Regions from separate parts of the Zoogloea sp. genome, predicted to be linked through region 3. Evidence: predicted binding sites of a transcription regulator. Region 3 holds the regulator's gene; each other region holds the start of a gene.
What was found. Region 3 encodes sigma-54, which starts transcription at its own class of promoters, with help from an activator protein. Its sites were predicted from a motif close to TGGCACGCTTNCTGCTNA; they were not measured.
Positions count from the first base shown of each region.

Region 1: flgG (flagellar basal-body rod protein FlgG) is a predicted target of sigma-54. The motif match lies at 8,990-9,007, and genes of this name have one in related genera.
Region 2: ACE3RX_RS12535 (TorF family putative porin) is a predicted target of sigma-54. The motif match lies at 7,355-7,372, and genes of this name have one in related genera.

Region 1 covers NZ_JAYSDK010000031.1:2,787-13,363, forward strand. The annotation lists gene ACE3RX_RS17235 (EAL domain-containing protein) at 1-1,207, shown strand, start outside; gene ACE3RX_RS17240 (PilZ domain-containing protein) at 1,235-1,531, opposite strand; gene ACE3RX_RS17245 (hypothetical protein) at 1,635-2,075, opposite strand; gene flgL (flagellar hook-associated protein FlgL) at 2,101-3,291, opposite strand; gene flgK (flagellar hook-associated protein FlgK) at 3,303-5,255, opposite strand; gene flgJ (flagellar assembly peptidoglycan hydrolase FlgJ) at 5,336-6,313, opposite strand; gene ACE3RX_RS17265 (flagellar basal body P-ring protein FlgI) at 6,313-7,422, opposite strand; gene ACE3RX_RS17270 (flagellar basal body L-ring protein FlgH) at 7,435-8,112, opposite strand; gene flgG (flagellar basal-body rod protein FlgG) at 8,136-8,921, opposite strand; gene flgF (flagellar basal-body rod protein FlgF) at 9,060-9,800, opposite strand; gene ACE3RX_RS17285 (flagellar hook protein FlgE) at 9,821-10,577, opposite strand, start outside.
Region 2 covers NZ_JAYSDK010000018.1:66,686-77,262, forward strand. The annotation lists gene ACE3RX_RS12505 (sigma 54-interacting transcriptional regulator) at 1-22, opposite strand, end outside; gene ACE3RX_RS12510 (alpha/beta hydrolase) at 249-1,196, shown strand; gene ACE3RX_RS12515 (transporter) at 1,295-2,206, shown strand; gene eutC (ethanolamine ammonia-lyase subunit EutC) at 2,552-3,346, opposite strand; gene ACE3RX_RS12525 (ethanolamine ammonia-lyase subunit EutB) at 3,348-4,739, opposite strand; gene eat (ethanolamine permease) at 4,797-6,248, opposite strand; gene ACE3RX_RS12535 (TorF family putative porin) at 6,269-7,150, opposite strand; gene ACE3RX_RS12540 (hypothetical protein) at 7,473-7,736, opposite strand; gene ACE3RX_RS12545 (helix-turn-helix domain-containing protein) at 7,752-8,441, shown strand; gene ACE3RX_RS12550 (bacteriohemerythrin) at 8,894-9,307, shown strand; gene ACE3RX_RS12555 (slipin family protein) at 9,473-10,246, shown strand; gene ACE3RX_RS12560 (response regulator) at 10,480-10,577, shown strand, end outside.
Region 3 covers NZ_JAYSDK010000007.1:97,102-107,678, reverse strand. The annotation lists gene recA (recombinase RecA) at 1-197, shown strand, start outside; gene recX (recombination regulator RecX) at 223-675, shown strand; gene lptB (LPS export ABC transporter ATP-binding protein) at 662-1,384, shown strand; gene ACE3RX_RS06335 (RNA polymerase factor sigma-54) at 1,400-2,860, shown strand; gene hpf (ribosome hibernation-promoting factor, HPF/YfiA family) at 2,877-3,200, shown strand; gene ptsN (PTS IIA-like nitrogen regulatory protein PtsN) at 3,360-3,845, shown strand; gene hprK (HPr(Ser) kinase/phosphatase) at 3,814-4,749, shown strand; gene ACE3RX_RS06315 (PsiF family protein) at 4,875-5,177, shown strand; gene ACE3RX_RS06310 (FHA domain-containing protein) at 5,260-6,123, opposite strand; gene ttcA (tRNA 2-thiocytidine(32) synthetase TtcA) at 6,212-7,147, opposite strand; gene ACE3RX_RS06300 (pteridine reductase) at 7,215-7,964, opposite strand; gene ACE3RX_RS06295 (class I SAM-dependent methyltransferase) at 8,078-9,238, shown strand; gene ACE3RX_RS06290 (hypothetical protein) at 9,299-9,505, opposite strand; gene ACE3RX_RS06285 (alpha/beta hydrolase) at 9,722-10,525, opposite strand.

The sequences.
Region 1 (10,577 bases), on a different contig from region 3:
CTTCAAGAACATCAACGATGCCTACGGCCACAAGACCGGCGATGCGCTGCTGCTGGGCATGGCCAAGGCCCTCGAAAAGAGCCTGCGCGATGGCGACACGATAGCCCGCTGGGGGGGCGACGAGTTCGTGGCCCTGCTGCCCGGCCTCGCCAACGCCGAAGACGCTCGCAACGTAGCGCGCAAGCTGGTCAGCGTCATGCAGCAGACCTATGAACTGGAAGGCCAGCCCATCAACGCCACCTTCAGCATGGGCATCTCCCTTTTCCCGGACGACAGCGACAGCGTGGACACCCTACTGGCCCACGCCGACCGGGCGATGTTCTACGCCAAGTCGCAGGGACGCAACAACTTCCAGATGTTCTCCGACATGTCGGCCCGCGGGCTGGGCAAGAAAGAGCTCTACATCCAGTCGCGGCTGGCCCAGGCGATCCGCGATGGGGGCATCACCAGCTGGTTCCAGCCCCAGTTCGCCGCCACGCCCAGCGCCGACGGTACGCGGCAGCTGACCGGCGTCGAGGCGCTGGCCCGCTGGCGCGATGCCGACCTCGGCTGGATTTCCCCCGGCACCTTCATCCCGATGGCGGAGACCCTCGGCCTGATCCACGACCTCGGCCAGCTGGTGCGCCGCCAGGCGCTGGAGCAGTTCGCCCAGTGGTACCGGCTGCGCCCCGACATGCAGCTCTCCCTGAACATTTCCAAGCGCCAGCTGTTCGCCCCCGATTTCGTCGATCTGTTGCAGGCCGACACGGCCCGCTACGGGCTGCCAGCCGCAGCCCTGATCCTGGAGGTGACCGAATCGGTGGCGCTGATGGAAGTGGAGTCCGCCGAGGAGCGCCTGCGCCAGCTGGTGCAGGCCGGCTTCACCCTGTCCATCGATGATTTCGGAACCGGCTACGCGTCCCTGTCCCAGCTCCACGAACTGCCGGTGGGCGAACTGAAGATCGATATCTCCTTCGTGCAGCGGGTACACACGCCGGATGGCCTGCGCATCCTGCAGGCCATCGTCAACCTGGCGCGCGCCTTAGGGCTGCGCACGGTTGCAGAGGGCGTCGAAGACGAAGCCACCGCCTCGACGCTGCAGCAGCTGGAAGTGGACGTCCTGCAGGGCTACCACCTGGGCAAGCCCTGCCCGGCAGACGAATTCGAGAAGCTTCCGTTCTTTGCCGCCAACCCGACGGGCAGCCCCGCGATGGCCGCCAACGGCTGAGCGCGGATCGACTGCCCGCGTTGGGCTTCAGCGGATGATCTCGATGATCTCCACGCCCATTTCGTAAAGGCCGGCCTGCTCGAGGCCGTGGCAGCGCCGCACCCGCACCCGGGCGTGCAAGGGCATGTAGGTGCCGCCGCTCTCCGGCGGCAGCACGGCGACCTCGAAAACCTCGTCCATTCGCGGCACATGGCTGGAATGGATGGTCATGCCGCCGACGCCCAGTTCGACACAGATCCCGACGACGGTCGGCCCGCCGCCGTACGGCCTGATACCCACCTTGCAGCCCAGCGGAATGCGGCGCTCCTTCCGCCTTTCGGTCATTCGGTCCATATCAGCAAATTCCAGCGGTCGAAGCGCGCACCATACGAAACTCGGCCGCGTCCCGCAAGGCTCACAGACGCTTGCAGGCAATCTGGTGTGACGCTTATCTCACCGGCAGGCCGGCCGCGGGGCCCTCTCGGACCAGACGCAGCTCACCATAGGCGACCCGCTGGGCGAACGGTCGGGTGCTTTCGAGCCCCTCCTGCCAGGAAATCACCTCATAGGCGCGAAAGCCGGGTTGCCCGGCCAACTGGGCCGCACGGCGCATGAAGACCTGGCGTGCCTCGCCATCACCACCGGAATGAATTGCCTTCAGACGCAGGGCCAGCAGGTAGCGGTCCTCCCCCTGACGGGCTTCCTCGATGTTCCAGTTGGGCGCGAAAGGATCGCTGACCACGTAGAAGATCACCGCACCGGCCACCATCGGCGCCTTCAGGTAGCCGGCGTTGGAAGCCACCAGGGCCGCCGCCGGCAGGAGCGCCCACTCCTTGGACGGCGTGCTGCCGCAACCGGCGAGCACGAGGCTCAGGCCGAGGGCGAGCAAGGAACGCCGATAGACCCGCATCCGCTTAATTAATGTAGTTGAAAAGTGACAGGTTGCTGACCTTGATGAAGCTCTGCTGGGCCGCCTGCAGGTAGATCTGTTGTTGGGACAGGTTGCTCACCGCGGAAGCATAGTCGGCGTCCTGCAGGCGCGACAGGGTTTCGCTGTACTGCAGGTCCAGGCTGCTGCCGATGTTCTGCTGTGTTTCCACCTCCAGCATGCGGGAGCCGACACCGGCCTGCACCCGCGAAATGCTGTCCTGCGCCGCATCCATGCCGGCAATGGCCTGGCGCCCGCCGAAACGGGTCACTGCCGAGTTGCCGGACTGCAGGGCCGCCACGAAATTGCCCATCACGTCGAAGGCACTGGCCACCGTGCCGACTGAATAGCTATCGCCGGCTGCCGCGGCGCCGCTGAGAGTCATGCTCACGCCGCCGAAAGTGAGGGTCGTGTCGGAGCCGTTAACCGTCACGGTTGGCGTGATCGGCGCGGCATGGGTGGGATCGGCGGTCGAATCGAAGACCTGGTAGGTCGGGCCCGCACCCACGCTGATGTCGTAGCTGTGGCCGTTGTAGGCGTTCAAACCCAGGCCGGAAACCAGCGCCGTGCCGGTGTTGCCAGCCGAGCTGAGCGCAAAGGCCGAGCCTGCCGGTGCGCGCAGGACGTTGAAGATCTCGTCGCCGGAGCTGGTGATCGGCAGGTTGCGCGACGAGGAGATCTGCAGCGTGCGAGCCCCCTGGTCGCCCTGGTAGGTCATGCCGGTGGTCAGGTTGCCGACGAAAGGCTGGGTGTTGCTGGTGTAGCCACCAAAGATGTATTCGCCGGTGGAGTCCTGGCTATTGGCAATACCCTGCAGCGCGGAATACTGCTGGGTGATGTCCGCAGCGATACTGAGCTGCTCGCTGTTGGTATAGGCACCATTGCCGGATTCGACGGCGCGGGTACGGACGTAGGTGACGAGATCGGTGGCGGCGCTCAGCTTGCTATCCACCAGCTTGAGCTGGTCGGTCGCATAGCCTTGGTTGGAGGTGTACAGCGCATTGACGCTCTTCGACTGGGTGACTTCCAGCGCCCGTGCCGACGCGACCGGATCGTCCGACGGTGCCAGTACCCTGCGCCCGGTGGCGACTTCCTTCTGGCTCTTGAGCAGCTGGCTGTTCTGCGACTGGATCTGCGCGACGCCGCTTTCAAAGATCATGCCGGTGGTGACTCGCATGATGGCGCTCCTTACTGGCCGAGGGCCAGCACTTGATCGAAAAGTTTGGAGGCAATGGTCATGACCTTGCCTGCCGCCTGGTATGCCTGTTGATAACGGATCAGATTGGCCGCTTCTTCATCCAGATTTACGCCGGCCACCGATTGCTGGGCTTGGACGGCCTGATCCACCAGGCTTTTTTGCGCATCGCTGTTCACGCTGACCTCGCGGGCCTTGTTGCCAACCGCGCTGACGAGCTGGGCATACACCGACTGGAAGGTGGCGGACGGCTGGCCACTGGCGGAGAGAAGCAGCTTGCTGGTCTGCAGATTACCCAGTAGCACCGCGTTGCGGCTGTCCGACACGCCGCCGGCGTTGGGCGCGAGCGTAAACGTATCGTTGGTTTGCGGGGCACCGTTCATCGCGAAGGAGACGCCGCCGAAACTTACCGTCATCCCGCTCGTGTAGGGGATCGAGGCGACCGGCGCCGCCACCGTCACCGCGGTGCCACCCGCCGGCGTGTAGGTGACCGGGAGGCCGGCCGGAAAGCCGCTCAAGGCACCGCCCGAGTAGGTCAGCTTCAGCGGTGCCGCCGGCGTGCCGAAGCTGGCCAGATTAGCCGTGCTCGATACCACCGGCGCCGTGATGCTGGCCGAGCCCAGGTTGCCGCTGGTGGCCGATGAGGTAACCGGCGCCGCGGCGGCGATCATGCGCGTATCGGAAATGGCGACGTTGATGTTGGCCGCGGCGTTACGGGTGGGCTGGATCACGAAGCTGTCGCCGGGCTTGGAGGTCGCCGGCGGCGTGATCGACAAACCGACCGTCGCGGGGCTCACCGACATGCCGTCCGAAAGCCGGGTCAGCGAATAATTGCCGACAGCATCGGTAAAGACCAGCTTGTAATCATCGCCGGTCAGCTTGGATACGTTACTCAGCTGCACCGTCGGCGGCGTCGTAGTCGCGCTGGAGTCGCTCAGCACGGTGACGGCGGGCGTCGTGAAGAAGGACGTCCCCAGGTTGCCATTGAGATCCTGGCCCAGCGCGTGCTGGGCGTTGAACGCAGAGCTCAGGCCGACGGCGATCAGGCCGAGCTGGTTCTGCGTCGCGTCGAGCGACTCGGAGCGCATCGCCAGCAGGCCACCCAGCTTGCCACCGCCGAGCAGGCTCTCGGGCACCGTCAGCGGGGCACCGCTCTGGGTGATGATGTTTACGTTGAGGCGCGATGGATCGGTGGTGGACGGCCGGGCTTCGAGCTTGGTGGCATTGATGCCAACCACCAGCGGCTGACCGGTGCCGATGAAGACGGACATGGAGCCATCGCTGGCCGTGGTGGTGGACACCCGCACCAGCTGGTTCAGCTCCTTCACCAGCTGGTCGCGCGTGTCGAGCAGATCGTTGGCCGGCTGGGATGAGCCAGCCTGCTGGGCAATGGCGATCTGGCGATTGACGTCGGCGATTTCCTGGGCGTAGGTGCTGATCGACGTGACGGTGTCCTTGATCTGCCCTTCGACGCCGGAGCGGATGTCGTTGAGACGGGTCGCCAGGTTCTGGAAACGATCCACCAGGCTCTGGGCGCTGGAGATCATCGACTGGCGGGCCGGGATGCTCGACGGGTTGGCGGCCACTTCCTGCACGCCCTGGAAGAAGGAGTCCACCGCCGGCTCAAGGCCTACCGTGGCGTCCGCCAGCATGTTGTCAATCTGGCTGATCTCGACGCTGTAGGCGTTGTACTCGTTGTACTTGGTATCAGCGGACAGCACCTGGTTGGTCAGGAAGCTGTCGTAGGCCCGCTTGATCGTATCGACCTTGGTCCCTTCACCGAAGAAGCCAGCGCCGCTGAACATCGCCGGGTTGGTGCTCTGGACCGTCGACTGGCGGCTGTAACCGGCCGTTCCCGCGTTCGAGATGTTGTGGCTGGTCGTGATGAGCCCCGCCTGGGCGGCGTTGAGTCCGGTGAGGCCAATGTTGAAGATGCTGCTGCCCATGATCCGCGTCCCTGATTCGGAGGTATCTACGGCAGACTACGCAAGAACTTTGCCAGCAGTGAACCGGCAAACGGCGCCGCTCAGGCGCTGGGCACTGCCCCCGCGCCGAGGGCGACCCTCAGGGTATTGCCGTTAATGATGCGGGCCAGCTTGTTCGCGTATTGCGGATCGGTTGCGTAGCCGGCCTCCTGCAGGCCGCGGGCAAAACGGGTGGCATCGGTCTGGCCAACGACCGCGGCGTAGCGGGGATTGCCCGCGATGAGACGCGCGTAATCGCGGAAGGACTCTTCATAGGAGGCGTAGGCCCGGAAACGGGCGCTCTCCGCGGTCGGCTGGCCATTGCGGTGTTCGGTGGTGGAGGTATTCACGGTCCCTCCCGCCCAGTTCCGTCCAGCCTTGATGTTGAAGAGGTTGTAGCTGGGCGTGCCGTCCGCATTCTTCAGTTCGTGCTTGCCCCAGCCGGTCTCGAGCGCCGCCTGGGCGACCAGGAAACGCGCGGGGATGCCGGTCGCCTTGCTGGCCTCGACGGCTTGCGGCCAGACCTTGTCGACAAAGGCCCGGGCCCGACTGCTACTCGCCATGTCCGACAGTTGCGGAGCAGTGCCGCCGACGACACCAGCGGCCGGCAAGGTTACGGCAGAATTTGCCGCAGCATTGCCGCTACCGCCGTCCTTTGCCGGAGGCGGCAGCGCCATATCGAAACTGCGCCGGATCGACGGCTCCAGCGGCACCGGGCCGTCAGGCAGGCTCACTGGCTCCCGCCCCTGGCTCATCTGCCGCTCGATGACCTTGGCGAGGCCGAAGCCGCGCCCGCGGGCGGACAGTTGCATGGACATCTGCTGGTCGAGCAGGGACTGGTACATGCGCGTCTCTTCGCTGTCGAACATGCCGCCCTTGGGCGTCGCATCGCGCATCGACTTCATGACCTGCTGCACGAACAGCGCTTCAAACTGGCGGGACGCCTCCTTGATGGCCTCCGGCGAATTGTCCTTCGACAAGCGCTTCAGGCCGGACAGCGCATTCGGGTCGAGGGCGTTGATCTGGCTGAAGTCGGCCATCAGATCACCTCAAGCTCGGCGCGCAAGGCCCCGCTGGCCTTCATTGCCTGCAGGATGGCGATCAGTTCGAGGGGGTTGGCGCCCACCGCGTTGAGAGCCTTGACCACATCGGCCAGGTTGGTGCCGGCCTTGATGTTGAAAAGGGTGCCGCCTTCCTGCTTGATATCCACCGAACCCTTGTTGGTGACCGCGGTCTGACCGCCGGCCAGCGGGTTCGGCTGGCTCACTTGCTGATCGTTATTGACCGTGACGGTCAGACTGCCGTGCGCAACCGCGCAATTCTGCAGGGCGACCTTCTGGTTCATAACCACCGAACCGGTACGCGAATTGACGATCACCTTGGCCGCCTGCACCGCCGGCGTCACGTCGAGGTTCTCGAGGCGGCCAAGGAAGGCCACCCGCCGGTTGGGATCTTCCGGCGCAAGCACCTGGATCTGACGACCGTCGATGGCCTGAGCGGCACCGGGGGCAACGCGGTTGATCGCATCGACCACATTCTGGGCAGTGCCAAAGTCGGCTTCATTGAGCTCGACAAAGACCGAATCCCCCTGCCCCACCGGACTGGCCACCGCCCGCTCGACCGTCGCCCCGCCCGGGATGCGCCCGGCTGACAGGTGGTTGACGGTCACTTTCGCGCCGCCCGCCGAACCGCTGGCTCCGCTCACCGCCAGGCTGCCCTGGGCCATCGCGTAAATCTGCCCGTCTGCCCCCTTCAGCGGCGTCATCACGAGGGTTCCGCCCTTCAGCGAGCGCGCATTGCCCATCGACGAGACCGTCACGTCGATCTGCTGCCCTGGCCGCGCGAAGGGGGGCAGGCTGGCGGTGACCATCACCGCCGCCACGTTCTTGAGCTGCAGGGACTGCCCAGGCGGCAACGTGACGCCCAGGTTGCCGAGCATGTTGATGATGCTCTGCACCGTGAAGGGCGTCTGGGTGGTCTGATCGCCCGAGCCATCGAGACCGACCACCAGGCCATAACCGACCAGCTGGTTCTGCCGCACACCGCCGATAGAGGCCAGATCCTTCAGGCGCTCGGCCTGGGCCGGAACGCCCACGGCCAGGCTCGCCACCGCGGCAAGGGCCAGGCACAGACGGGAGAAGGAAGACATCGTTCAAGCCCCTCAGAAAGGCATCACGTTCACGAAGAAACGTTGCAGCCAGCCCATGTTCTCGGTTTCGTCGATATAGCCGTTGGCCCGGTACTCGATGCGCGCATCGGCCACCTGGGTGGATTGCACGGTATTGGCGCCGGTCACGTTCACCGGATTGACGATGCCGGAGAAACGGATGAATTCATTGCCCTGGTTGATGGCGATCTGCTTCTCGCCGGACACCAGCAGGTTGCCGTTGGAGAGCACCTCGATGACCGTCGTGGTGATCGTGCCGGTGAAGGCATTGTTGGCCGCCGCATCGCCCTTGCCGCCGAACTTGCTGGCATCCGAGGCGGTTGCGCCGAGCCCGTTGAGGGCACCGGCCAGCGGCACCTTGGCGAGGCCGGACAGCGAGGCGCTGAGGCTGGCATTGCGCTCCGCATTGGCCGACGACTTCTTGCTCGCTGCGGTCTGCTCGACCAGGTTGATGGTGATCACGTCGCCGACGAAGCGGGCTCGCCGGTCCTCGAACAGCGGGCGCGAAAAGCTCGGCTGGAAGATGGAGCCGCCCTGGGAGGCCTGGGCCGGACGCGCTTCCGGACGGATGGTCATCGGTTGATGGACGGCTGTCGGCGGGGTGCTCTGCAGGGCGGCGCAACCGCTCAGCCCAGCCAGCAGCAGCACGGAAAGGGGACGAGACAGGGACACGATCAATCTCCGCGGTGCAGGACTTACAGGGAGGTCAGCTTGCCGAGCATCGCGTCGGACGTGGAGATCGCCTTCGAATTGAGTTCGTAGGCGCGCTGGGTCTGGATCATCAGCACCAGTTCCTCGGCGACGTTCACGTTGGAGGATTCCACGTAGGTCTGGTTGAGCACACCGACGCCGTTGGTGCCCGGCGTGTTCGGATTGGGCGTGCCGCTGGCAGCGGTTTCCAGGAAAAGGTTTTCGCCGATGCTCTGCAGGCCGCCTGGATTGACGAAACTGGCCACCTGGATGTTGCCAATCTGGGACGGCGCAGTCTGGTTGGGCAGTGTCACCGACACCACGCCATCCTTGCCGATGGTCAGGGACAGGGCATTCGAGGGGATCGTGATGGCGGGCTGCAGCGGGTAGCCGCTGGAGGTTACGACCTGCCCGTTGGCGTCCTTCTGGAAGGCGCCATCCCGGGTATAGGCCGTGGTGCCGTCCGGCAGCAGGATCTGGAAGAAGCCCTCGCCGTTGATCGCCACGTCCAGCGCGTTGCCGGTCAGGGTCAGCGTTCCCTGGGTGTGGTTGCGCTCGGTGGCAATCGGCCGCACCCCGACGCCGAGTTGCAAGCCCGACGGAATCGTCGTCTGCTGGGTGGACTGGGCTCCCGGCTGACGCAGGTTCTGGTACAGCAGATCCTCGAAGACCGCCCGCGAACGCTTGAAGCCGTTGGTCGAAACGTTGGCAAGGTTGTTGGCGATGACGTCCAGCTGGGTCTGCTGGGCTTCGAGGCCGGTGGCGGCAGTCGAGAGGGAACGAATGAGCATGGCGGGCTCCTGGGTATCTGGTTACTGCGGCGACAGGATCGACCGCCGCAGTGGATTCGATACTAGACTGAGCAAGAGGTGTTCCAGCTCCGGAGCAGACAGGGAAAGCCCCGCCTATTCCGCCCCGCCCGGCGCCGCTCAGCTCTTCGCCAGGAGCTGGGTGGCAGAGCGGTCCATTTCCTGGGCGGTGCTCAGCATCTTGGTCTGCATTTCGTACTGGCGGGACAGGGAAATCATCGAGACCATCTGCTCGACGACGTTCACGTTACTGCCTTCCAGGTAACCGGCGGCAACCTTGACGGCAGGATCTGCCGGTGCCTGGGCACCATTTGCCAGGCGGAACAGGCCGTCTGCGCCGCGCTGCAGATCCTGCTCTGGCGGATTGACCAGCTTCAGTTGGTCCACCGCGCTGGTGTTGTTGCGCGAACCCGAGCGCTGCACCGTGGACAGCGTACCGTCGGCGCCCAGTTGCACTTCCACGTCCGGCGGAATGGTGATCGGCCCCCCGTTGCCGAGGACCGGCAATCCGTTGCGGGTCTGCAGGATGCCGTTGGGGCTGACTTCGAAGCTGCCATTGCGGGTATAGGCTTCGCTGCCGTCCGGCAACTGGACGGCAAACCAGCCCTTGCCCTGGACCGCCATGTCCAATCCGCGCCCGGTGCTCTGCAGGGTTCCTGCGGAAAGGTCGTCCGATACGCTGGCGTCCACCACAAAAGCACGAGTCGGCAGTTGCGCGTTCTGCACCGGCACCGCGCGCAGGCGGTGCAACTCCGCCTTGAAACCGGTACTGGTGGCGTTGGCCAGATTGTGGGAAACGGACGCCTCCTGCCCCATCGTGGAGGAGGCGCCGGTCATGGCGGTGTAGATCAGACGGTCCATGGCTTGCCCCGCTCAACTCATCAACGCAGGTTGACCAGGGTCTGCAAGACCTGGTCCTGGGTCTTGATGGACTGGGCGTTGGCCTGATAAGCGCGCTGCTGGGTGATCATGTTGACCAGTTCTGCGGTGAGGTCCACGTTGGAGTCTTCCAGGGCGCCGGACTGGATCACACCCAGCACGCCGGTACCCGGGGCATTGGGCTGCTCCGGACCGGAGTCGTTGGTGGACACCCACTGGTTGCCGCCGACAGACTTGAGGCCGTTGGGGTTCTGGAAACTGACCAGGAACACCTGCCCCATGACCCGCGACTGGCCATTGCTGAAGTTGCCCAGCACCGTACCGTCGGCACTGACGCTCAGGCCGGACAGCTTGCCGGTGGTGAAACCGTCCTGGGTCAGCTGGTTGATGCCGTAGCTGTTGCCGAACTGGGTCGTGCCATTCAGATCGACGTCGAAGGTCAGCTGGGTGGTGGCACCGGTGGTGATGTCGTAGGCGACCTGGACCTTGGAACTCGGACTCTGCACATAGGCCATCTGCGTCGGATTGGCCGGATCCTTCTGGTAAAGGCTGGTGCTCTGGAACACCCCATTGCTGTCGAAGCTGACCGACATCCAGCGGTTTTCAGTGGTGGTCGGATTCAGCGCCTTGGCATCCGCATTGATCTGCGGCGGCAAGCCGTCCAGGCTGCTGTACACGTCCCAGGTATTGGCCTGGGCGGTCTTTACGAAGTACAGGGACTGGGTGTGCGGATTGCCGAGGGAGTCATACACAGTCTGC
Region 2 (10,577 bases), on a different contig from region 3:
GGGGGCTACAAATCTTGCTCACTGATCACGCCTTTCTGCCGAGGCCCGTTTCATCAATTCATGAATCGACTTCATCAAATTCTCAAAACTCCCACCGCGCCTGCACAAGGGAAGCCCCTTCTCGGTGCATTGCATCAAATTCCGTTATTGCATGATCAATATAGCTTTTTGCTTTCATTTGGGTCCAGTGGCATGGCCGTTGCTGATGGGCGTGGGCGCTTTGCACATCACCAAAGGAGACAAGAACAATGCCACTCGATCAGGCATCGACACAGATGCTGCAACAACTGGTAGAAATGGGCGCCAAGCCGTTTCACCAAATGAGCCCGGACGAAGCCAGGCGCTTTCTGGCCGCATTCCGGCCCGCCTATGGCAGCGGGCCGTCCATGAACCGGGTCGTGGAGGAAATGCTGCCGATACCGGGCGGCCATTGCGCCGTGCGCGTGCTGATTCCGTCGGACGACATCTGCGGTGTGATTCTCCATTGCCACGGCGGTGGCTGGGTTACGCTGTCCATCGACGATTACGATGCCTTCGGGCGAACGCTGGCGGACCAATCGCGTTGCGCCGTCGTGCTCGTCGAATACCGTCTTGCCCCAGAGCATCCATTTCCCGCCGCGCTGGATGACTGCCAGGTCGCATTGAACTGGCTTGCCGATGCCCGCGGCCGACTGTTTGGCCAGGCATCCCTGCCGCTCATCGTGTCCGGCGACAGTGCCGGCGGCAATCTCGCCGCGGTGCTCGCCAATCGTGCTGCGCGGGGGCAGGGCCCCGAGCTTGCGATGCAGGTTCTGCTGTATCCGGTAACCCAGGCCCGGTTCGATACCGACAGCTATCTCAATCCCGATTTTCAATTGCTGCTGTCGCGGGAAGACATGGCCTGGTTCTGGAGCCATTACTTGCCCGACGCGGTCCGGCGCGACCTGCCGGATGCCTCGCCGCTCCACGAGGCGGACGTCTCCAGGCTGCCGCCCACGTTGATCGTCGGTGCGGAAATGGACGTGCTGAACAGCGATGCCGATGCCTATGCAGCCAAGCTGGAGGCGGCCGGCGTGCCGGTGGTCCACCGTCGCTTTGAGGGCCAGATGCACATCTTCGCCACCATGATCAACGTGCTGCCGGCCAGTGCCGAGGCCATCCGCCTGATCGCCGACGAAATCGACCGCGTCCTCGCGACCACGCTGGCGCACACATAAGAGCAGCCCCATCAATCGAGAAGGGCAGGGCGGCACGCGCCAGCTTCAGGTGTTTGCCGTAGCCCCGTACGACCCAAAAGAATACCGGAGACAACAGAATGAAGAAGCTCGTGCTTTGCGGCGCCGCACTTGCGCTGGGATTGAGCAGCGGTTCGCGCGACGCGGCCGCCACCGAAAATGGCGCAACGAACTGGCCTATCGGCGTCAATACCATCCTTCCTGCGCTATTACCGCCGCCGGGGAATACGCAGTTCTACAGCTATACGGTGCGTTACAGCGCGAACCGTTTCGTGGATGCCGGCGGAAAGTCGATCATTCCCGGCCTCAAGCTAACGCAATACGCGCAAGCCTTCCGCTTCGTCCATACTTGGGATTACCAGACCGAAGGCGGCGTGCGTTTCAGCAGCGGCATGATTCCCTCTGCGGATTACACCAAATTGCGGATCGGCGGCATGCCGGACGACGCCACCGGATTCAATCAGGTTTATCTCACGCCCCTGTACCTGACTTATTCCCCGTCACCGTCGCTGCATTTGCTCACCGGTTTCAGCGGATTTGTCCCGCTTGGCAATTTCGACCGCAATGGCCTGGCCAATACCACCAGCAATTACCGGTCCTATGTGCAGGAATTCGGCCTCACATGGTTCATTACGCCGGCGTGGGAGCTTTCCATGTCGCCCACGTTGTCCTTCAACGAGCGCAACAAGGCGACCGGCTATCGCTCTGGCAATGTGCTGAACACCGATTTCAGCGTCGGCTACCGGCCTTCATCCATGCCGCAACTGCAGCTGTCCCTGGCTGGCTACCACACCTACCAGTTCTCCGACGACCGAGCCGAGGCCGGTGCCGTTGCCGGCGGCAACCGTTTGAAGAAACTCGGGCTTGGTCCGCAGGTCTTCTACGCCTTCGACAAGGCGAGTGGCATCGTCTTCAAGGCCTTGCATGAGGTGGACGTGGAGAACGGGCCCAAGGGCAATTCGTTCTGGGTGCAATTCTCCACGCCGATCTGAGCCTCTCAGGTAACGGAGGAACCTGTATGTAAGGCTTGCGGGTTCCTCGGCGCAGCGTCAGCGCCGTGGCTTCCAGGCGACCAGGTAAGGACAATGCGGGCTTCCCAGTCTGAGATTGCTTCAGGAGTCCGCCATGTCCGGTATGGCCGTCATCCTCGAATGAGCAGCAGGCCGTAGAGTGAGCGAAGACTGACGACCTCTTCGAGTGCCATTCCTGCACCTCGAAATTTGGCGGGGATGATTGAATTGCGCCAGGCCATGCAAAGACAGCCAATGCCGTAGACGCAAAAAATGGGTTGAGGGGGAGATCCTCAACCCAAAAAGGTGACATCAACTACAAAGGGACTACTCCAGAAGAAAGTTCTGCCCAACCCGGCCAAGGCGCTGGGGCGCGGCCGCGGTCTCGTCCTTCAGCATCACGCCGGACAGCTCCCGCCGGAAGGCTTCGGTGACCAGGTACATCAGCTTGTGGATCGCCTCGCCGTACTCAAGGCCGTCCTTGCGCACGTTGGAGATGCAGTTGCGCTGCGCGTCGTTGATGCCCGGCTGCGGAGCCCAGGTGAGGTAGATGCCCATGCTGTCGGGCGAGCTCAACCCCGGTCGTTCGCCGATCAACACGATTACCAGCTTTGCGCCGAGCGCCTTGGCAATCGGGTCCCCGATGGCAACCCGGCCCTGACGCACGATGCTGATCGGCGCCACCGTGAAGGTCTGCTTGGCGAGCTCGGGCATCAGCAGGTCCAGGAAAGGCAGGGCGTTCTGCTCGATGGCGAAGGCGGACAGCCCGTCCACCACCACGATGGAGATGTCGCATTCGGCTCGCGCATCGGCGAAGGCTTGCAGTTGCGCCGTCGACGCATCGGACGGAATCCGCCCGAGGTCCGGCCGCTGCAGATAGATTGCCCGGTCCTGGGCCGCGCTGTGCACCATGAAGCTGCGCCAGCCGCGCGTGTCCAGCGCCATGCGCAGCGCCTGCTCGTCGAGCGGGTGATGCACCGCGTTGCGGGCCCGCGCGTGGGCGAACTGGAATTCCAGGTGTGGGCGCGTCGGCAGGCTGGTGCCGGCCCGCCCGAGTCCGATGCGGGCCTGGGTAAAGCGCGTCAGCACGTGCCACAGGTTCGGGGTGAGGATGTCGCTCATGTCAGACTCCCAGCTTGCGGATGCTGTCGAGGAAAATCCCCGGCGTCTTGTCGGCGAGGATCTTCGCGTCGCCGGAGAAGATGCCGACCCGCTGCAGCCAGGCCTCGAACTCGGGCGCCGGCCGCGAGCCGAGCACCTTCCTCACGTAGAGCGCGTCGTGGAAGGATGTGGTCTGGTAATTGAGCATCACGTCGTCCGAGCCGGGGATGCCCATTACGAAGTTGATCCCGGCCACGGCGAGCAGCGTCAGCAGCATGTCCATGTCGTTCTGGTCGGCCTCGGCGTGGTTCGTGTAGCACACGTCGCAGCCCATCGGCACGCCCAGCAATTTGCCGCAGAAGTGGTCCTCGAGGCCGGCGCGGATGATCTGCTTGCCGTCGTACAGATACTCCGGGCCAATGAAGCCGACCACGGTATTGACGAGGAAGGGCGAGAATTCCCGCGCCACCGCGTAGGCCCGTGCCTCGCAGGTCTGCTGGTCGACGCCGTGGTGGGCGTTGGCTGACAGCGCGCTGCCTTGCCCGGTTTCGAAATACATCACGTTCTGGCCGACGGTGCCGCGCCCGAGGGCGCGGGCCGCCTCGTAACCCTCGCGGAGAATCCCCAGGTTGATACCGAAGCTGCGGTTCGCCGCCTCGGTGCCGGCAATCGACTGGAACACCAGATCCAGCGGCGCGCCGCGGTTGATCGCCTCGATGCTGGTCGTCACGTGGGTCAGTACGCAGGATTGGGTCGGAATCTCGTAGCGGCGGATTACCGCGTCAAGCATCTGGATCAGCGTGATCACCGCGTTCACGTTGTCAGTGGCCGGGTTGATGCCGATCACTGCGTCGCCGTTGCCGTACATCAGCCCGTCGACGACGCTCGCCGACACGCCCGCCGGATCGTCCGTCGGATGATTGGGCTGCAGGCGGGTGGATAGCCGGCCGGGCAGGCCGACGGTGGTGCGGAAGGCGGTGACGACGCGGCATTTCTTGGCCACCAGGATCAGGTCCTGGATGCGCATGATCTTCGACACCGCCGCCGCCATCTCGGGCGTTAGGCCCGGCGCGAGGCGTGCCAGAGAGTCTTCCGTCGCCAGGTCGGACAGCAGCCAGTTGCGGAAATCGCCAACCGTCAGGTGCACCACCGGCTGGAAGGCTTCCGCGTCATGGCGGTCGATGATGAGGCGGGTGACCTCGTCCTGCTCGTAGGGGATGACAGTTTCCGACAGGAACTGCGCCAGCGGGACTTCAGCGAGCGCCATCTGGGCGGCGACCCGCTCCTCGTAGTCGGCCGCCGCGACGCCGGCGAGGTAGTCGCCGGAGCGGGCCGGCGACGCCTTGGCCAGCAGATCCCGCAGATCCTGGAACCGGTAGACCTTGTGGTCGACAGTATGGGAGTACATCGGCATGGGGTGTTCCTTGCTTCTCTGCCGCGGGGGCCGGGGCGATGCCCGGCCCCCGCACGGTTAGGCCTTGGCCTTCGAAGTGAGCTGCTGCTCCAGTTGCATCTCTTCTGCGGATTCGAGCATGTCGTCCAGCGGCGCGGTCTCGCGTTGCCCCTTGACGGCGATGAAGACGACGTAGCCGACCACCAGCAGGCCGAAGAAGACCGCGGCCACCGCGCCGTTGTAGTAGATCATTGTGGCGAGGCAGACCACTGCGCCGATCAGCGCGAACAGCGGGAAGTAGGGGTAGAAGGGCGCCTTGAAAGGCCGCTCCATGCCCGGCTCGGATTTGCGCAGCTTGAACAGGGACAGCATGCTGACGATGTACATCACGATCGCGCCGAACACCGACATGGTCACGATGTTGGCGGTCAGGGTCTGGCCACCGAACTGGATCAGCTCGTCACTGTAGATCGCCGCGATGCCGACCACGCCGCCGGACAGGATCGCCCGGTGCGGCGTCTTGAAGCGCGGATGCACCTCGGCGAACCATTGCGGCAGGTAGCTGGCACGGGCCAGCGCGAAAATCTGCCGCGAATAGCCGAGGATGATGCCGTGGAAGGACGCAATCAGGCCGAACATGCCCAGCCACACCAGCATGTGAGTCCAGCCGCTGTTCTCGCCGACGATGTACTTCATGGCCTTCGGCAGCGGGTCGTTGATGTTCGACAGCTGGGTCCAGTCGCCGGCGGCGCCCGCAAAGATCATCACGCCGATGGCCAGCACGAGGAGGGTGAGGATCCCGGTCGTGTAGGCGATGGGGATCGAGCGCTTCGGATCCTTCGCCTCTTCCGCCGCCATGGCGACGCCTTCGATGGCCAGGAAGAACCAGATCGCGAACGGCACCGCCGCGAAGATGCCCGGCACCGCATCCATGCTGAACGTGTCGTGGCCGGCCCAGCCGCCCTTCATCAGGTTGCTGATCGAGAAGCCCGGCGCGACGACGCCCATGAACACCAGCAGCTCGAAGATCGCCATCAGCGTCACGACCAGCTCGAAGGTGGCAGCGATCTGCACGCCGACGATGTTGAGCCCCATGAAGACGAGGTAGGCGCCCACCGCCACATGCTTGGGGTCCAGCCCCGGGAACTGCACGTTCATGTAGGCACCGATCGCCAGTGCGATGGCCGGCGGCGCGAACAGGAACTCGACCAGCGTCGCCGTCCCGGCCAGGTAGCCGCCGAAGGGTCCGAAGGCATGGCGCGCATACGCAAAGGGGCCGCCTGCATGGGGAATGGAGGTGGTCAGCTCGGTAAAGCTGAAGATGAAGGTGGCGTACATGGCGGCGATGAAGATCGCCGTCACGAAGAAGCCCAGCGTGCCGGCCGCAGCCCAGCCGTAGCTCCACCCGAAATATTCGCCGGAGATCACCAGCCCGACCGCGATGCCCCACAACTGCCAGGTGCCGAGGGTCTTGCTGAGCTCATGGTGCGTCACGCTGCCGACGTGCTTGCCGTGCTTTTCAAGTTCCATGGATGCCATTCCTCCTCGGGTCAGAACGCACGGGCGATCGAGACGACTGCGCGGGTCCGGGCGACGCTGTCGGTGTCACCGCTGCCGGTCAGCGCCGCGTAGTGCTTGAACGCATCCGGCCGGGTCGTCGCCCAGACGGACAGCCCCAGGCTCCAGTTGTCGGCCAGCGTCTTGTTCACGCCGATCCGCGCGTAGGACCAGTTGAGGCCGGTGCTGTGGGCGATCCATTCCCGCCCGAGCTGCAGCGACACATTGACCGACTCCATCACATCGTAGGACGCGCCCAGCTCGGCATATTGGGAGCCGCGGGTTGATCCGGTCACGCCAGCCCGCGGGTCTTCCGCCGAGAATACGCCCGGCGCGGAATTATTGACGTTCCAGCCGTAGAAGCGCGTCAGCGTGCGGCCGTATTTCACCGATAGCCAGTCGTAGCTGATCCCGATTGAGGGCTCCAGCGTATTCGGCTTTGAAGACGTGAAGGTCTTTCCGTCCAGCGCCTTGCGGTAATCGCCGCACGGGTAATAGACGTAGAGCATATTGAGATCGAGGGTGAACAGCGAGCCCAGCCCGGTCTTGTAGCCGACGTAATAGTCCGTTTCGAGATTGGCCCCCGGAACCCATTTCTCCGAAACATTGGAGGCCCAGAAGCCGGCATATACGCCCGAGGCATGCTTGAGATCGACGCCGAATTGCAGTGCCGGCCCGCCGAAGGTCTGGCTCAGGCCGCGCCAGACGTAATCGTTGCTGAAGGAAACATTGCCCGTCATCGAATAGCCCGGTGCCGCCGGCGTGGCGCCGGATTGCTCGGCAGCCCAGGACGGAGCGCTGAGAAGAAAACCCGAAGCCATCCCCAATGCGGCATAGCGCGCAACGCGCAGGCCGCAGCCTTGAAACTTGATCACCATTGTCTCCTCGTTATGGATATAGGGGACTGCGTACCGCTTTCCGCGTCCCTTCCGTAACGTTAAGTCAGCGCCCAATGCGCCGCTATCGCAAATCGGCAGACCTGAAGTAGAGCTTCAAGATGCTGATTTAAATGGGGATCTTCGTTGTTGGGCGTACCTCTGCCGGTTCGTCGTCAAGCGCAAGGCGGCGCGTGCTGTCCAAAATCGGCAAGTGTGCGACCGACGGCGACACCTCTTGCCGCCGCTATTTATCGTGATACTGTATTCCCGCTTCCAGGAATTCGAGATGAACGATTCGTCCCTTACGCGGCTACCCTTTTCAGAGAAAACAGCGGAAAGTGAGAACCACATCCGCTCCGTCCGCACGTCGGATCTGGAAGAACAGGCCGCCCAGTTGAAGGGCTGGCAGCAGCATTACTCGCAGCTTTCCGCAGGGGCCTTCAAAGGGGAATTCAAGGAGCTCGATTTTCCCGGTCTCCAATTGTTTTTCGAGACGACCAGCAGCACGCTTTTCCAGACCGGTGCAATGCCGCCGGATATCGTCGCCATCGGCTTGCCATTGGCGTATGAGGGTGACGGCCATTTTTGCGGCGAATCCATGTCCACCGCGGCATTGCATTGTTTTGCGGGGCAGGGCGGATTCGAATATTTGTCGCCGGAAGGCCTGGTCATGTCGGGCATCGTCATCCGGGCCTCCGACCTGCTCGATCAACTCAGCCGATCCGAAGCGGAAAAAGTCGCCCAGGTGCTCGAAAGACCGCAACTGGTCAAGGTGGACGAAAAGAGCATCGCCTCCCTGCGCAGCTTCATCACCGGCATTTCGCTGATGGCCGAACGCGCCCCGCAGACCCTCGAAAGCGACTATCTGCTGCACTCTCTCGGGCAGTCCATCGCCAACGCCTTCATCGATACGATGCTGACGCGCATCGATACCGAGACGGTGCGCATGAGCAATGCCCAGCGCCTCAAGCTCATCAAGAACGTGCGTGACATCGTCGTCGGCACGCCGGATACACCGCCGAGCATCCAGGAACTCTGCGACACCCTCAACGTGAGTCGCCGCACGCTGCAGAACTGCTTTCAGGTCGGCCTGAACTGCACGCCGCTGGATTTCATCAAGATCGTCCGCCTCAACGGCGTCCGCGCCATGCTCCGGCACTGCGCCACCGTCTCCGAAGCCGCATCCCACTGGGGCTTCTGGCACTTCGGCAACTTCGCGCGGGATTACCGCGCCTTGTTCGGCACGCTGCCTTCCCTAGAGCATGGGCAGTTGCAGAAATCGCGCTAGCCATCCGACGCCTGCCCCGCGTTCTCGCTGTACTTGCGCCATCCTGGCTGCCGATCAACAAAAAAATTTATGGATCGATCAGAACAATCAAATCCGGTCTGACTGTTCTGACGGTACTCTGTCGGCTGTCTCCTCCACCCTCCTCCTTTGGTGTGGATTAAGCCCAGGCCCGCATAGCGCCTGGGTTTTTTTTCGTCCTGCGTGGGTAAATTGTAAGTATTAACCCCTACATGAACTCTTGTGCTAGAGTCGCCGCCGACATGGAGGAGCCGCAGGAGGCGCAACACAGACAACCATCAAATACAGTTGCCTTCCTGTAGTTGGAGTGAGAACGGGACTGCTCAGATTGCTGGGCAGTCCCTTTTTTGTTGTCAAAATCCATTAAAAGTGATCTTCCTCATATCCATTTCATGAGCCTTGCGTAAAGTCTCAGGAAAAAGAATGGATTGAAGATGTCGCTCGAATGGCATGACCGCCTCCAGGTAGATGGAGCTCAGATCGATAAGCAGCATCAGCAGCTTTTTGCGCTGTGTGATTGCCTGCCAGTACAAACGAGCACTGGCAATCCTCCCGTTCACCGGGACATTCATGAGATCCTCAATGACTTCGCCGCGCTGCTGAATAGCCATTTCGCGCACGAAGAGATGCTCCTGGAACTGAACAGATGCCCTGGCTTGGTCGAGCATCAGCGAGAGCACATGGCGATCCAGGAACTGGTCGCTGACTTGCTATGCAGTTGCATGAGCAGCGGCGTAGATCTGCGGTTGCTACAGGAGATCATCAAGAACTACCTGGGCACGCACATCGTCGACTGGGATCTTAAGGACAAGGCTTTTCTGGCCAGCGCCGTGGCCGGAACCCTGTAAGCGTGGCCTTTGGACAAGGGCAGTCTCATAACGGATCGACGTTCGTCAGCAGTCCCCGCGCTCTTTGCTCCCTGAACGTATCACCAGCACACCGATCGGCGTAGTCTAGGTGTACGGGATGCCTCTCCCGGGTGTTCCGCAATCTTCAGGAACAGGAGGCAGCAAATGTTTTGGGATGCAGTTGAAATCGGCTTCTTCACGCCGTTTCTGATTCTCGCGGCAATCCTCTTCCTCGCCTCGGCCATTCGTATCTTCCGCGAGTACGAGCGGGGCGTCGTCTTCACCCTGGGCCGCTTCCAGCAGGTGAAGGGGCCGGGGCTGGTAATCATCATCCCCGGCATCCAGCAGGCCGTGCGGGTCGATCTGCGCACCGTCGTGCTGGAAGTGCCCACCCAGGACGTGATCTCGAAGGACAACGTCTCGGTCAAGGTCAGCGCCGTGATCTACTTCCGCGTGGTGGACCCGCAAAAGGCGATCATCCAGGTCGTCGATTTTATGAACGCCACCAGCCAGCTCGCGCAGACCATGCTGCGCTCAGTGCTTGGCAAGCATCTGCTCGACGACATGTTGTCCGAGCGCGAAAGGCTGAACCTGGACATCCAGCAAGCCCTCGACACGCAAACCGACGCCTGGGGCATCAAGGTCTCCAACGTCGAGATCAAGCAGGTGGACCTTACGGAATCCATGGTCCGCGCCATTGCCAGGCAGGCTGAAGCGGAGCGGGAGCGGCGCGCCAAGGTGATCCACGCCGAAGGCGAGCTGCAGGCCTCCGAAAAACTCTTCCAGGCCGCCAGGATCCTGGCGCAGGAACCGCAGGCCATCCAGCTGCGCTACCTCGAAACGCTCACGGTGATCGGTGCCGACAAAAACACTACCGTCGTCTTCCCGCTGCCGATGGATGTCATTGCCCCGTTTCTCAAGAAGGATACCGGCAACTAGCCCAACAACACCGTCGCGCCTAGCTCCACGCCCACAAGAAGCAGGAGTCGGAAGAGGAGGGTAGCAAGACAACCGCTGCGCAGCCTTCCGCCAAGGTGACGGATGGCACGCTGGGGACCAATGTGGATGAGTCTGCGTAAGGGTGCTGTACCTTGCTATAAGCCGGAATATCTAGACTTGGCAGGCAGATTGTGCATAAAGTGAAGATGTAAAATTTGGGCCAAGATCAAGAAATGCTCCATTCCGCAGCTCCACAGCATCCGAAAAGAAAATTAACCTTTCTTTCGGGGGAGCTCGGACGAAATAAGGAGTGCCCGGTGCTTTTTTCCGG
Region 3 (10,577 bases):
TCCAGCACAAGTTCATCGACAAGTCCGGCGCCTGGTACGCCTACAACGGCGAGAAGATCGGCCAAGGCAAGGACAATGCCCGCGAGTTCCTGAAGAGCAACCCGCACATCGCCCGCGAAATCGAGAACAAGATCCGCGTGGCGGTTGGTCTGCCCGAAATGGCGGTGATCAGCTCCGCCGGCCAGGCGGCCGCCTGAAGCCCGGGGCGTCCGGAGAGCCGGCCTGATGGCGATGAACCTGCATGAGCGCGCGCTGCGCTGCCTGGCCCAACGGGAGCACTCCCGCATGGAGCTGGCACGTAAGCTCGGCGCACTCGGCAGCCCCGAGGAGGTCGATGCCGAGCTCGACCGCCTCGTGGACCTTGGCCTGCTGTCCGACGCCCGCTTCGCCGATGCCTATGTGCGCGCGAAGGCCAGCCGCTTCGGCGCCGCCCGCCTGAAACTGGAACTGAGCCGCCGTGGCGTGTCCGCCGAACTGATCGGCGACGCAATCGAGGAAAACACCACAGACAGCGAACTCGAACGCGCGCGCGACATCCACCGCCGAAAGTTCGCCACGCCGCCCGCAGACGCGCGAGAATGGGCACGGCAGGCGAGATTTCTTCAAGGTCGCGGCTTTTCCACCGAAATCATTCGTAGAGTCCTGAAAGAACAACCCGGCGATGAGCCTGCTTAAAGTCAGCAACCTGCGCAAGAAGTACAAGGCCCGCACGGTCGTTCACGACGTTTCCTTCAACGTCGGCAGCGGCGAGGTAGTGGGTTTGCTCGGCCCCAATGGCGCAGGCAAGACCACCTGCTTCTACATGATCGTCGGCCTGGTGGCCGCCGACGGCGGCGAGATCACCCTCGACGACGAGGTGCTGACCCATCGGCCCATCCACCAGCGCGCGCGCCTCGGGCTGTCCTACCTGCCGCAGGAGATGAGCGTCTTCCGCAAGCTGACGGTAGCCGAGAACATCCAGGCTGTACTTGAGCTGCAGAACCTTTCCAAGCCGCAGATCGCCAGCCGCCTCGACGAGCTGCTGAACGAACTGGGCATCGATCACCTGCGCGACAGCACTGCGATCTCCCTGTCCGGCGGCGAACGCCGGCGCTGCGAAATCGCCCGCGCGCTGGCCACTGACCCACGCCTGATCCTGCTGGATGAACCCTTCGCCGGCGTCGATCCGATCGCCGTCATCGACATCCAGAAGATCATCCGCTTCCTGAAGGACAAGGGGATCGGTGTGTTGATCACCGACCACAACGTCCGTGAAACCCTTGGCATCTGCGACCGTGCCTTCATCATCAACGCCGGCGAAGTGCTGGCCAGTGGCCGCCCGGACGAGATCGTTCATAACGAACAGGTCCGCCAGGTGTACCTTGGCGAGCACTTCAGGCTCTGAGGCCCGATACGACTCATGAAGCCCAGCCTCCAGCTCAAACTCTCCCAGCATCTCGCGCTGACGCCCCAGCTGCAGCAATCCATCAAGCTGCTGCAGCTGTCGACCCTCGAACTCAACCAGGAGATCGAGAAGATCCTCCTGGAGAACCCCATGCTCGAGCGGGAAGAGCCCGAGGGTGACCTCGGCTCGAGCCGCGTCGAGGCACCCGGCCCGCTGGCGCCGGCCGGCAGCGAGGCCGCCCACGAACGCGAGCAGGAGCAATCCCGCGAGGCTGAGCGGGAACGCGAGCCGGATCACGATTTCGACAACGGCGGCGAAGCTGGCGAATGGGCTGCGGCTGGCAGCGGCGGACAACGCGACGACGACGACGAGACCGACTTTCAGGAATTCCAGGCTGCCGTGCCGTCCCTGCGCGACCACCTCGACGCCCAGGTCGCTCTCACGCCCCTGTCCGACCGGGACCGGGCCCTGGTGCGTTTCCTCATCGAGGCACTCGACGACGACGGCTACCTCAGCCAGGACTTGGCCGATCTGCTGCCGCTGCTCCCGCCCGAACTGGAAATCGAGCTCGACGACCTCAAGATCGCTCTCCGCCAGATCCAGAGCCTTGACCCAGCCGGCATTGGCGCCCAAGACGTGGGCCAGTGCCTGGCCCTGCAACTGCACACCCTGCCCACCAGCGAAGCCCGCGACCTCGCCATCGCCATCGTCAGCGAACATCTCGAACTGTTGGCCGCCCGCGACTTCCTGAAGATCAAGCGCGCACTGCGCTGCAGCGACGACACCCTGCGCGAGGCGCATGCCCTGATCCTCGGCCTCAACCCGCGCCCCGGCGCCCAGTTCTCCCAGGCCGATACTCGCTACGTGGTACCCGACGTGGTGGTCCGCAAGCAGCGCAGCAACTGGGTCGTCAGCCTCAACCCGGATGCGATGCCGCGCCTGCGCATCAACCAGCTGTACGCCCAGATCCTGCGCGACAACCGCGGCGCCAGCGGCTCCCTGTCGAGCCACCTGCAGGAAGCGCGCTGGCTGATCAAGAACGTGCAGCAGCGTTTCGACACCATCCAGCGAGTTTCGCAAGCGATCGTTGACCGCCAGCGCCAGTTCTTCGATTATGGCGATGTGGCAATGCGTCCGCTTACCCTGCGGGAAATTGCCGAACAGCTGGATCTACACGAATCCACCGTTTCGCGAGTGACCACCCAAAAGTACATGGCCACGCCGCGGGGCATTTTCGAATTCAAGTATTTTTTCGGCAGTCACGTTGCCACCGACAGCGGTGGGGCTGCTTCCTCGACGGCGATTCGGGCGCTGATTCGCCAGCTCGTGGGGGCGGAAGACAAGAAGAAGCCCTTGTCCGACGCGAAGATTGCCGAGTTGTTGGGCCAGCAGGGTATCGTCGTGGCACGTCGGACAATTGCAAAATACCGCGAGTCCCTCGATATTCCGCCGGTCAGTCTGCGCAAAACCATCTGACAGAAAGGTAGCAACCATGAACCTCAACATCACGGGGCATCACGTCGAAGTTACGCCGGCCATCCGCGAGTACGTCACGACCAAGCTCGATCGCGTAATCCGCCACTTCGACAACGTCACCAGCGTCGGCGTGATCCTCTCGGTGGAAAAGCTGCGTCAGAAGGCCGAAGTCACCGTGCACGTGCGCGGCAAGGACATCTACGTCGAGAACGAAGATGCCGACATGTACGCAGCCATCGACGGGCTGATCGACAAGCTCGACCGTCAGGTCCTGAAGTACAAGGACAAGACCAGCGACCACGGTCACGACTCCCTGAAGCAGCACCTCGCCGAGTCCTGATTCCCGGCGCTAAGTAATACGCTTTTCCCCGGGACCGTTGTGGCTATAATGCGCCCCAATTGACACAACGGCCCCGGCGGCCCTCGCCTCCGGATCTTCCTGAATCGCCTTTCACCGGCAACCTGTGTCGGCCCGCTCCGCACACGGGAGAGTCCTCGCATGAACCTCATCGCCAAACTTTTGCCGCCGACCAATGTGGTCGTCGGACTCGAGGCGAGCAGCAAGAAGCGTGCTTTCGAGCAAGCCGGCCTGCTGTTCGAGAACAACCACGGCATCGGCCGCAGCACCGTCTTTGACAGCCTGTTTGCCCGCGAGAAGCTCGGCTCCACCGGCCTTGGCCAGGGCATCGCCATTCCCCACGGCCGCATCAAGGGCCTCAAGGAAGCGCTGGGAGCCTTCATCCGCCTCGCCGACCCTGTCCCCTTCGACGCCCCCGACGGACGCCCCGTCTCGATGCTGTTCGTGCTGCTGGTTCCCGAACAGGCCAACGAGCACCACCTCCAGCTGCTGTCCGAGCTAGCCCAGATGTTTAGCGACCGCAATTTCCGCGAGCAACTGATGAGCGCAGCCGATGCACAGGCTGCCCATGCCCTTTTCGCCCAATGGGGCAGCCATGCGTCAGACGACGGTCAGCCGGCTGTTTGACGACAACCTGGAGCGCCTGCGGCTGCGCCACATCTGCGGCAGCCTGGCGACCCGCATTTCGGTCTCGGAAGACCGTATCTGGCCTGCCGACATGGTCGGCCACCTCAACCTGATCCACCCGGACCGCCTGCAGATCCTCGGCTCCTCCGAGCTCGCCTGGGCCCGCCGCCAGACCCGCGAGAAGGTCATCCACCACGTTCGGGAAATCCTCTCCTACGCCCCGCCGGCCCTCATCGTGGCCGACGACGAAGAGATCCCGAGCATCATCCGCACCCTCTGCGCGAACGAGGACATTGCCCTCTTCGCCAGCCCGCTACCCTCCGCGAACGTCATCGACCTCCTGCGTAACTATCTTTCGCGCCAGCTGGCCGAACGAGTCGCGCTGCACGGGGTACTGATGGACGTGCTGGGCCTCGGGGTGTTCATCACCGGCGACTCCGGGGCCGGCAAGTCGGAACTGGCGCTGGAGCTGATCTCCCGCGGCCACGGCCTCGTCGCCGACGATATCGTCGAGTTCTCGCGCATCGCCCCAACCGTGCTGGAAGGGCGCTGCCCGGAGCTGCTGCAGGACGTCATCGAGGTGCGCGGTCTTGGCATCCTCAACATCCGCACGATCTTCGGCGAGACCGCTTGCCGGCGAAAGATGAAGCTCAAGCTGGTGGTTCACCTTCAGCGCCGCCAGCCGGGCCAGGAAGACCCCCTGCGGCTGACTTTGGATGGTGAGCAGCAGCCGATCCTCGGCGTACCGGTGCGCCGCGTCGTGCTGCCGGTGGCCGCCGGCCGCAACTTGGCCGTATTGCTCGAAGCCGCGGTGCGTTCAACGATCCTGCTGCTGCGCGGCATCGACTCGACCCAGGAATTCGTCGACCGCCAGCGTCGTGCGATGGAAGAGAGCGGCTTCTAGCCGCCCTGTCACATCCGGTCGCAAACAAAGCACTGGCGCGCCTCTCCGCTGTCAACAGTTTGTCCCGCGCTGCGTTTATGATGCATGCGCAGTACCGACAAACCGTCCATACGAGGAGTGGCACAATGAAAAAAATGATCCTGAGCGTCGCCGTTTCCCTGTTTGCTGCCAGCCTGGCGCCCGCAGCCTTTGCTGCGACCGCCCAGCAAAACAAGATGAAGGAATGCAATGCCTCCGCCGCCGACAAAAAGGGCGATGAACGCAAGGCCTTCATGAAGGACTGTCTGTCGGCCAAACCCGCCGCTGCCGCCAAAGATGGTAAGACCACCCAGCAGGACAAGATGAAGTCCTGTAACAAGGAAGCCGGCGAGAAGGCCTTGAAGGGTGATGAACGCAAGAAGTTCATGAGTAGCTGCCTGAAGGGCTGAGCGGCCGCCAGGCCGGCTTTACGCACATGAAAAGGGCCGCAAGAGCGGCCCTTTTTCTTTTGAGCAGGAAGCAGTGGACTGCTCAATCCAGGGCGAAGGCGACCACGTCCGACATGTTGTCGTTGACGGAAAAACCACAGCCGATGTGCCCCTTCTCACCGAGGATGAATTCCTCGCGCTTGACGCAATGCTCGGGCGTGCCCTCCTCGAGCAGGAAGGTACCGTTGGTGCTCGAATCGGCCAGATAGAACAAGCCATTCCGCAGCTCAAGGCGGGCGTGCCGGCGGGACACGCGCGGATCGGAAATCACGATATCGTTGCCGGTATCGCGCCCAAACAACAGCGCTGGCCGAGTCCCGTCAACCACCCAGTTCTGCCCGCGGTAGCTGACGCGCATCTGCTTCTGGGCATGCTGGGCCTCCTGGCGCAGCTCGGCGGGGCTCGGCGGCGGCGCCTCTCCGAGTTCGAGAACCGGGATGGGCATTTCACCCAGGCTGTCTTCCGCATGCCCCAACAGGCGCCGCAGGGAGGGCGTCAATACCCGCCCAAGGTTTTCCGACACCGCAATGCTGTCCGGGCCATGGCTCTCGACTAGCAGCACAGCGAGCTTCTCGGCATCCAGCCCAAGCCCTTCCGCCTCCGTCTCCAGCACCACGCCAGCCTTCAGTACCAGCTTAATGCCGCTCATCGGCGGCAAGGCGCGCACCCGCTCCCGCATCTCCCGGGCCGCCAGCAGGGCCGAATCGGCATCCGGGAAATGGGCTACCAGGGAGTCGCTCTTTACCGCAAAACCAAGCGCCTGATAGGCCTCCGCGCAGCGGGACATGCGGTTCAGACTGCGCTCGACCGCGTAGGCAGCCTCGGCCTCGCCCAGCTTTTCGGCAAGGTGAACGCCGCCGGCGATTTCAGCAAGGAGGAGGCAAGGCACCTTGGCGCGATCATGCATGCTGGACGGCTCCGCGATCTGCAGCGGACAGCTTGGGCTGGCACCGGAGCTGTCGGCTCCCGGCGGGGGCAGGACGGTGACTCATCAATCAGTTCTTCCAGATTCCGATCGGAATGGCTGCCTTGTCGTCGGCATGAGCCGGCAGCTCCGGGTTGTCGAAAACAATGTCGCCCTGTTCGACCTGGGTATCCCGCGACACATTGCGGAAGTCGAACAGCTCCGCGTCCGCCATATGCGACGGCACGATGTTCTTCATGGCCGTGGCGATCGACACGATACGCCCAGGGAAACGCTCATCCCAGTCGCGCAGCATGGTCTTGATCTGCTTGCGCTGGGCATTTTCCTGGCTGCCGCACAGGTTGCACGGAATGATCGGGTACTCCATGCCCCGCGCAAAACGCTCGATGTCCTTCTCCGAGCAGTAGGCCAGCGGCCGGATGACTACGTTCTGCCCGTCGTCACTGACCAACTTGGGGGGCATGCCCTTCATCTTGCCGCCGAAGAACATGTTCAGGAACAGGGTCTCGATCATGTCATCGCGATGGTGGCCAAGGGCGATCTTGGTCGCGCCGACTTCCTTCGCGGTGCGATAGATGATGCCCCGCCGCAGGCGCGAACACAGTGAGCAGGTCGTCTTGCCTTCCGGAATCTTGTCCTTGACAATTTTATATGTATCTTCGGTAACGATCCGGTATTCCACCCCGATGGATTCGAAGTACGCCGGCAACACGTGATCCGGAAAACCGGGCTGCTTCTGATCGAGGTTCATCGCGACAATGCGGAAATCGATCGGCGCCCGCTCCCGCAGCTCCATCAGCAGGCTCAGCAGGGTGAACGAATCCTTTCCGCCGGACATGCAGACCATCACCACATCACCGTCCTCGATCATCCGGTAATCGCCAATGGCCTCGCCCACCTTGCGCATCAGGAACTTCTTCAGGCGCAGGAAGGTGTTGGAATGACGGCTTTCCGTCTCGGGCTGATCAACGGCCTGGTTGGCAAGGGCTGGCACTACATTTTCCATGTCAATTAAATTTCCGAAAATTATAGTCCGATCGCCTCAATGCCGATCGGCATAAATGTTAATTAGCTCAAAGGTGGGCGCTGCGGCCACCGTCCACCGACAGGATCTGCCCGGTCACATAGGGCGCATCGAACAGCAGGAAGCGCACCGTGCGGGCGATGTCGGCCGGCGAACCGACCCGCCCCAGCAGCGTATGGGCGACGATGCGCTCCCGCTCCAGCGGCGGAAACTGCCCGTCGTCGGGCCACTCGATCGCCCCCGGCGCAACACCGTTCACCCGTACTCGCGGCGCCAGTTCCAGCGCCAAGGCACGGGTCAGGCCGAGCAGTCCGGCCTTCGCCGCACAGTACAAAGGGTAGCCCTTCAAGGGCCGCTCGGCGTGAATGTCGACGATATTGACGATCGCCCCGCCGCTCGCCGTCAGGTGGGGGGCCGCCGCCTGGGCAAGAAACAGAGGTGCCTTCAGGTTGGAACCGATAAGGTCGAACCATGCCGTTTCGTCGATATCCCCCAGGGCCGTCGGAAAAAAGCTCGATGCGTTGTTGACCAGCCCATCAAGCCTACCGAAATGACCCACGGCGGCCTCCACCAGGCCCGGCAGCGCCGCACCATCGAGCAGGTCAGCGCACAGGGCTACGGCCGAGCCGGGACGCCGCCCCCCGAGGTCGGCGACCAGGCCCTCGGCCTCGTCGCGGGAATGGCGATAATGCACCACCACCTGCGCGCCGGCGGCGTGCAGGCAACGCACGATTTCGGCGCCGACGCGCCGTGCGCCTCCCGTCACCAGCACGACCGGGGCGATCGGATCTTCAATCATGACTACCAGGGGAGCAAATCCAAGCGAAGGGCGTAATCATACGGCCCCCGACCCCTCGACGGTGCACTGCAACGAACGGGTAAAATACAGATTTTCCCCTATCCGCCCCCGCCATGAACCTGCCCCAGCCCTCCGCCGACGCCCTCGAACAGAGCGCACGCCTCGTTTCCCGCCTGCGCAGCCTGATCGAGGCCCAGGACGGCTGGATCTCCTTCGCCACCTACATGGCCGAAGCGCTGTACACGCCTGGCCTCGGCTACTACAGCGGCGGCGCCCACAAATTCGGCCCCGGTGGCGACTTCATCACCGCGCCTGAACTGACCCCGCTGTTCGGCCAGGCACTGGCGGCCCAAGTCCAGCAGGTCATGGAATTGTCGGCGCCCCACATCATCGAGGCCGGCGCCGGCACCGGCCTGCTGGCCGCCGACCTGCTGCTCGAGTTGGAACACCGCGGGGCGCTGCCTGAAAGCTACGGCATCCTCGAAGTCTCCGGCGAACTGCGCGAACGCCAGTTCGACACGCTCGCCGCCAAAGCGCCCCATCTGGCCTCCCGGGTCCGCTGGCTGGACAGTCTGCCTGAACACTTCTCCGGCGCACTGGTCGCCAACGAAGTGCTCGATGTAATGCCAGTGCACCTCGTCGCCTGGCGACCGGACGGCATCTTCGAGCGTGGCGTGGCCCTCGGCGCCGACGGTAGTTTCGTCTGGGCAGACAAGCCGGCAGGCGGCAAGGTCGCCGAGGCGGCCGCCGCCCTTGACGTGCCGCTGCCCGACGAAGGCGAGTACGTCAGCGAGATCAACCTCGCCGGGCGGGCCTGGATCGCCGAATGGGCGGCGCGCCTGGAACGCGGCGCCATGCTGCTGGTGGACTACGGCTATCCGCGGGCTGAGTATTACCTCGACAGCCGTGGCACCGGCACCCTGCTGTGCTACTTCCGCCACCACGCCCACGGCGACCCCTTCCTGTGGCCTGGGCTCAACGACATCACCGCCTTCGTGGACTTCACCGCGGTAGCCGAAGCCGGTTTCGAGGCCGGCCTCGACGTACTCGGCTACACCAACCAGGCGACGCTGTTGTTCAACTGTGGGGTCTTGGAATGCCTGGCCCGCCGGGCGCCGGAGGACAGCGTCGATTACATCCGCGCCGCCAAGGCAGTGCAGCGCCTCACCGGCCCCCACGAAATGGGCGAGCTGTTCAAGGTCATCGCCCTGGGCAAGGATCTCACCCAGCCGCTCATCGGCTTCCTGCGCGGCGACCGCCTCCACACGCTGTAAACAGCAAAAAGGCCTGCAGGCTCATTGAGCCGGCAGGCCTTGCCTAGAGTAGCTGACGCCTTACTCCTGATAGCGATAGACCGCTGCCAGGAAGGCTTCTACATCCGTCGGAACGGCATGCTGCTCTCGCCCAACGCTTGCCACCTCCTGCAGCCCCAGCGCCAGTTCGGGAGGCAAGGGGTTGGCATTCAGCACCTCGTCACCATACGCCAGGCCGGTTTCTTCCACCGGTTCGCCGTAGATCCGTGCTCCGCTTTCCATATCCATGCTGATCACCATATCGGCCTCCGTTGCGGGTACAGGGGAAAATAAAGCCCGCTGATGTTTCTAACGGCTGCAGCCTCCAAAGGTTGAAGGAAATTCGGCACGGAATCCTGTGCAGCCGCTCCGCACCGTCTTGCTTGCATTTCCAGCATGGTCGACGGTCGCACCGGGTGCAATGACGGACTTCACGGGCGGCGTCAGGCGCTACCCACTCGCCGCCTACAGGCCTGCTTCCTTCATCCAGTGCACGATCGGCTCCGCTGCCAGACGCCAGTCCGACTCCATCATCAGGCCGTGACCGAGACCCGGCAGGATCTTCGCCTTGACCCCATAGCGGGCCGCCGTCATGCGCACCTGCTCGGGTGGGATCAGAACGTCGTACTCGCCGCCGAGCACCAGCATCGGCGGAATTTGCATGCGCGACAGGAAGGGCAGGTCGAACAGGGACATGTCCCAGATCGCCCGGTGGGATTCCGGCTGGCACAGGTGGTAATAGCGCTGCAGGCGATCCAGTTCGATCGCCTCATGGAACATCGCGTCGCGCAGGGTTTCCATCTGCGGCTGACCACCGCCCATCAAACGGTTGAGATCACCGAGCAGATGGGGTCGGGCGAAAGCCAGCCCGAAAGCCGAACCGAGCAAACCCTGGGGCGGCACCGAGGACATCAGCACCACCCCGGGCGCCGAATGGTTCTCGAGGAATTTCTGCACCACCATGCCGCCCATCGAGTGCCCGACCAATACTGGCGGCGCCGGCAAGGCGGCCGCCACCTCGGCCACGTCGGCCACGTAGTCGGCGATCGAGAAACTGTCCAGGTAAGCCCGCCCGCGGCTCTTGCCATGGCCGGACAGGGACAAGGCGTAGGCCGCGTAGCCCTGCTCGGCGAACCACGACAGGAAGTACTCGTCCCAGCACCAGGCCGCGGTATAGGCACCATGGACGAACAACAGGGGCGTGGGGTGAGCCCTGCCGACCGGCGTGCGGCAGAGGACCTCCAGGTCACCGAAACGGGAGCGGTTCATGCGCAGCCCCTCCGGAGCATGGCGGGACGGCAAGGCTGGCAGGGGGTTGGGG